2 regions of the Lacticaseibacillus pantheris DSM 15945 genome follow, and region 1 is predicted to be linked to the other one. Evidence: a T-box and tRNA genes for the amino acid it is inferred to sense, from the RefSeq annotation. Region 1 holds a T-box; the other holds one or more tRNA genes.
What was found. The T-box of region 1 lies ahead of leuS (leucine--tRNA ligase). A T-box ahead of a tRNA ligase gene usually reads a tRNA of that ligase, here a tRNA-Leu.
Positions count from the first base shown of each region.

Region 2: it encodes a tRNA-Leu, which carries the amino acid that the T-box ahead of leuS (leucine--tRNA ligase) is inferred to sense. The anticodon was not compared.

Region 1 covers NZ_BCVS01000068.1:4,674-7,778, forward strand. The annotation lists gene leuS (leucine--tRNA ligase) at 1-2,002, opposite strand, end outside; T-box leader at 2,059-2,264, opposite strand; gene LPA02S_RS07920 (phosphatase PAP2 family protein) at 2,362-3,039, shown strand; gene LPA02S_RS07925 (MDR family MFS transporter) at 3,005-3,105, opposite strand, start outside.
Region 2 covers NZ_BCVS01000001.1:26,645-29,749, forward strand. The annotation lists gene LPA02S_RS00125 (aromatic acid exporter family protein) at 1-362, opposite strand, end outside; gene LPA02S_RS00130 (ECF transporter S component) at 448-1,053, opposite strand; tRNA gene LPA02S_RS00140 (tRNA-Leu) at 1,587-1,670, opposite strand; gene LPA02S_RS00145 (GNAT family N-acetyltransferase) at 1,804-2,271, shown strand; gene LPA02S_RS00150 (SprT family protein) at 2,260-2,709, opposite strand; gene LPA02S_RS00155 (ABC transporter ATP-binding protein) at 2,805-3,105, opposite strand, start outside.

The DNA of each region.
Region 1 (3,105 bases):
AGTCCTCGGTGACCTTTTTCACGGTCTGGTTGTACACCTTAGTCAAACTACCGTCATTAATCGTCGTAATGTGGTCGCGCATCTTACCGTTTTCGTCAACAAAGGTACGGTAAACGCGTTCCAGGAACTTGTGGGAACCGGCAAGGCCCTCAGTACTCCAAGCAATCCCGGCATCCAGCGGTCCCATGAACATTTCGTACAGACGCAAAGTGTCAGCCCCGTACTCGCTCACCACGTCGTCCGGATTAACCACGTTGCCCTTGGACTTACTCATCTTTTCGTGGTTGTCACCCAAAATCATCCCCTGGTTGAACAACTTTTGGAATGGTTCCTTCGTTGGCACCACGCCAATGTCGTACAGGAACTGGTTCCAGAACCGCGCGTACAACAGGTGCAGAACCGCGTGTTCCGCCCCACCGATGTACAGGTCAACGTTCATCCAGTACTTCATCTTGTCGGGATCGGCCAGCATCCGGCCGTTGCGCGGATCAATGTAACGGAGGAAGTACCATGACGACCCTGCCCACTGCGGCATGGTGTTGGTTTCCCGCTTACCTTTACGACCATTTTCATCAACCACGTTAACCCAGTCTTCTAGGTTGGCCAGTGGGCCATCAGTCGAGCCGGTTGGTTCAATGTTAGCGTCCTCTGGCAGCATGAGCGGCAGCTGGTCTTCGGGTACCAAAGTTGTCTCCCCGTCCTCCCAGTGGATAACGGGAATCGGCTCACCCCAGTAACGCTGACGGGAGAACACCCAGTCGCGCAGCTTGTAGTTAACCTTCTTGGCCCCCACCTGGTGTTCGGTCAACCAGTCGACCATGGCGTCAATGGCGTCAGCCTTATTCATGCCGTCCAGGAAACCACTGTTAATGTGCGCGCCATCCTTGGTGTAGGCAGCTTTGTCAACATCGCCGCCCTCAATTACGGGCATAATTGGTAGGTCAAACTTCTTGGCAAAGGCCCAGTCACGGTCGTCATGGGCAGGTACCGCCATGATGGCCCCGGTCCCGTAGCTAGCCAGTACGTAGTCCCCAATCCAAATTGGTAACTTGGCACCGTTAACGGGGTTCACAGCGTAAGCGCCCGTAAATACACCGGTCTTGTCCTTGTTTAGGTCGGTACGGTCCAGGTCGGACTTCCCAGCGGCCTCCTTGATGTAGGCGTCCACTGCGTCCTTCTGTTCAGGTGTCGTGATGGCCTGCACCAGCTCCTTTTCCGGAGCCAGTACCGCGTAGGTAGCACCAAACAAGGTATCTGGACGGGTCGTGAACACTTCAAAGGACTGGTCAGTACCGTCAACCTTAAAGTTAACGCTGGCACCAACCGAACGGCCGATCCAATTACGCTGCATTTGCTTGATGGATTCTGGCCAGTCCAAATCATCCAGGCCATCCAGCAACTTGTCCGCGTAGGCAGTAATCTTCAGCATCCACTGGCGCATAGGCTTCCGTTCAACCGGGAAACCACCCCGCTCAGTTTTTCCGTCAATCACTTCTTCGTTTGCAACCACGGTCCCGAGATCCGGACTCCAGTTAACCGGGACTTCCGCCTCGTAGGCCAGACCACGCTTGTACATCTGTTCAAAAATCCACTGCGTCCACTTGTAGTACGACGGGTCGGTCGTGTTGATTTCACGGTCCCAGTCGTAGGAGAAACCGAGGCTCTGGATTTGCCGCTTGAAGTTAGCGATGTTCTTGGCGGTAAATTCCTTCGGCGGGTTACCAGTCTTCAGGGCGTATTGTTCTGCGGGTAAGCCAAAGGCATCCCAACCCATGGGGTGCAAAACGTTAAATCCTTGCATCCGCTTCATGCGGGCAACGATATCCGTGGCGGTGTAACCCTCAGGATGGCCAACGTGCAAACCTTGGCCTGATGGGTAAGGAAACATGTCGAGGACGTAATACTTCGGCTTTTGCGGATCCTTCCCCGTTTTGAACGTGTCGTGTTCACGCCAATACTTCTGCCACTTTTTTTCGATTGCTGCATGGTCAAATGCTGCCATATTGTTTGTGCCCCCTGTATGTTTTGTGCCACTGAACGCAAAAAGCCGCCCTAACAAGTTAGGACGACTCCGAGCCGCGGTACCACCTAAGTTCCGGGAACCTCCCGGCGCTTGTCTGGATAACGGCAGCCCGGTCAACCCTACTGACATTGTTCAGGTCGACAACCGAGGAAGTCAGTTCACGTGGGGGACCCGAACGGCTTCCAACAACCGCCGTCTTTCTGGACGAGACCCACACGCTAATAATCTTCCCTGCGTTTAGTATTGAGTTAAGAATAGCAAAATCACCCCCAGCAAGCAAGCACTAAACGGAGACTATGCTAAACTAACAATATTTCTTTCACTAAAGAGGGGTTAATATGCGCATTCAACGTTGGCTTCTGGCCACCATCATGATTACGCTGGTACTAATACTGGCAGTTGCTATCACCACTAGTCAACCTTTGATTCACCAATTCGATACATGGGGGCTACACGCCGCTGGCGCCGTCACACCCGCGCGCACCTCATGGGCCCGCTTCATCACCAACTTTGGTGAACCGGTCAATATGACCATCACCGCTATTGTCGTATCACTCTGGATCATGTGGCGTCGCCGGCCATCCTGGGCCGCAACGGTGGCGGGCGCGGTGCTCAGCACGGCCATCATCAACCGGCTGTTCAAAGCAGTAATTGAACGGCCGCGTCCGTTTGTGGCCGACCCCACTTTGCACGCACTCACCCACGCCAGCGGCTGGAGTTTCCCCAGCGGCCACGCCAGCGCCAGCGCGGCACTGGTCACCGTAATTATTATCTATATATGGCACTGGCACCGACGCCCATTGCCCCGCACGCTGGTGGTTATCCTGGGCGTTATCTACGCAGCCACGATTATGTGGAGCCGCGTCTACCTCCACGTCCACTTTGCCAGCGACGTGCTGGCCGGAGCCCTAGAAGGTATCGCCTGTGCAATTATTGCCCGGGAAATAGTGCGTTGGATTACCATCCGCGGCAGCCAGGATGCTATTGTCGACGCGCCTGACGACCAAGCAAGTTAGCTGCTAACGATAACAACACGACTACGGCACACGCAATGTACACCACGTGCAGGGCATCGAACAACA
Region 2 (3,105 bases), on a different contig from region 1:
GTCAACTGGGTCCGGTTGACCAACCCGTTTGTCAGAATGACCGTAGCAACAATTGCTCCTTCCACAATGCCCTCGGTCATCCGTAATGCCACCATGACTGGGAAAAAGAACAGTAAGCACAGTCCGTAAGCCCAGGGGTTGAACCCGACCAACAGGTAGAAGACGGACGCCATGGCTCCGGCCACAATGGCGGCAATAATCCGGTGCAAAGCCAAGCGGAAGCTAACCCGCGTTGTGCCCCGCACCGCCAGAACGGTGAGCACCCCGGCAACCCACCAGTTGGCAATTCCCAGCGCCTGAACGATGAACATAGCCACCGCGGCACCTACCGCTGTTTTAACGGTTCGTAGGCCAATACGCATAGTTGTCTCCCCCTCTAACTAATCCACGTTACGCAAAATAAAGGCGCCGCCAGCGCGACGCCAACACTACTTTGATGTTACCACATTACCGGCGTCGAAAACGAATTAGTGCCTGCCCCAGTATGGGCGTGACCACGCCGGCCATGATGACCTCAGCCACGGCATTCACACCCAACATGACGAGCATGACGAACCCAAAGTTGCTGGTGTTCGCGCCGTGCCCGATCATTGTCGCGGCTTTGCTGGCATAAAAGATCCAGGTAAAACCGACCACTAGGAGTGTGTTGGTCAAAGCGGCGCAGATACCCGCCAGCGACATCTTAATACTGCCGCCGAGTCCCGTCCGCACCTTTGGCAGTAGCTGGTTGAACAGCAGCCCTGCCACTAACCCCGCTAAAATTCGCGGCACGAACGCAATGATGGGATTGCGGAACAACAGTATCGTCAGCACGTCTGATGGGCGCACAAACGCCATAATGAAACTGGACAGACCCCAGACGGCGCCCAAGGCCGTACCGTAACCAGTACCAAGTACCACGGCGCCAGTGATCACGGTCAGGTGCAACGTGGTGATTGAAATGCCGCCCAATGAAATGTAACCGACCATGGGTAATGATGACTGCAATATAATCAGCGCCACCAGCAGTGACATAATGCTGAGGCGGTAAGCTGAGCTTCGACGTTGACGCATGGGGTGGGACCTCCTTGTTATTCAATACCATCATTTTACACTAACGCAAGGGTGGCTGGGTGCTGGTCGTGCTGGGCTGGCGGCTACGGTTGAGCGGGTGGTGACCGCGACCGGTGCTGCTGGCCTCACGCTCTCGCCCGTACCGGGCTACCGCGAATTGGGTAGCCCGAGCAAAACCACCTCGGTCTACCCAATTTGATTCCGTAATTCGCTTCGCTCATAACGGAACTACGGGCCTGCAGCCGTCGCGGTCACCACCCGCTCAACCTCCACCACCAGCCCAACACGACCAACATAGTGGATTACCGCCTAAACCACCTACCAGCTAACAATAATTCAGTAACCTTATTGCCGTAAAGGTTACCCCTGTCAAGCATTCAATCAGTAGGTTGCTTCGTCACCCATTATGGCATCATTTTATCTGTCCTAACTACACACAATTCACGTCCAATTGCCGTATGGAGCACGCCGGTTTACTCTTGCGTACCCAATTGTCGATAAAAAAAGAACACCATCCCTGGTGTCCCAACGAGTGCGGGCGAGAAGACTCGAACTTCCATGGCCCGAAAGCCACAAGATCCTTAATCTTGCGCGTCTACCAATTCCGCCACGCCCGCATTTCTGCTATGCTGTGCTCATAAGCACAAGAACTATTATGCCGTGAACCAGGAACGATGTCAACGGAAAAATGCCAATCTCACCATCGTTTTTCTCAAACAAAGTTTAAATCACACTAAGGAGTGACCCTCCATGTCCATTCGCACCGCTACCCTCACCGACGCCCCCGGAATCGCCCGCCTACACCAACAACTTATCGGCGAGCTCGCCCAACTCAACCCCACCATGTTTCAGCCGCTTGATCAACCCGACCTCCAGGCTGTAGCACAGTACATCGTCGGCGACTCCGCCACCGCCTTTGTCCACGGCCATGCGCCCGACGACGCCTTTGCCACCGTCACCACCGCTACTACCGGTAAGGGGCCCGGCATCATCCCCCACCGTTTTGCCTACCTCGTCGACATTTACGTTGCACCGTCCGTTCGCCGCCAGGGGGTCGCAACCGAACTGCTCACGGCCGTTCGCCAGTGGGCCCGTGACCAGTCGCTTGATTTCATACAACTCAACGTCGCCGCCCAAAACGACGCTGCCACCGCACTTTACCACCAGCTAGGTTACAAGCCGCAATACACCACGCTCCAACAACCACTAACCGACTAGGGCCAACCGCCCCCGGCAACGGCTGCATACGTACCTGTCTGTATTGATGTGCCGCCGCCGTGGGTACTCGGTCCCGCAACGGGTACAGCGATACAGCAAAGTGGCCGTGGGGGTCCGCGGCGTCAATGACGGTGCGTAACGCAGACCACTCACCTGCTGCAGCATGATCCGAAAGTCACGGTCACCATGCTTAAAGCCGCGGTGCTCCCGGTACAGGTGGTAGTGGGTCAACTCATGCCGAATAATACCCACCCGCGTCGTCTGGTCAACTGCCGCGAACATGCGGGTATTAAATTCCAGGTGCATATCCCGTGGGAAAAACCGCCCACCAGTGGTGCGCAAACGGCCGTTAAACACCGCCTGATCCGTAAACGGACGGCCAAAGTCGCGTGCGCTCACCTCTTCGACTAAACTTTGTAATTCGTTGGTATCCACCATCGGTACCCCCATTCATTAATAATGCCACCAATTGTACTACACACAAAGGCGGCGGGCACCCCCACCCGGGGTCATGCTCGCCGCCTTTGCTTGCGTTAGGCAAAGTATTGTAGCAAGTCCGCACGTGAGAGACCTTGCTTCTCTTCACCACTATAATCCGCCACGATATGGCCCGCATCAACCACAATCAGGCGGTTGCCGTAATTCAGGGCGTCATCCATTTGGTGGGTGACCATCAAGCAGGTTAGGTGGTTGTCCGCCACAATCTGCTCGGTCAGCTCCATCACCGCGGCACTCGTGTGTGGGTCCAGCGCCGCCGTGTGTTCGTCCAGCATTAACAATTCAGGGTTCCGCATCGTCGCCATCAGGAGCGATAACGCCTGTCGCTGGCCACCT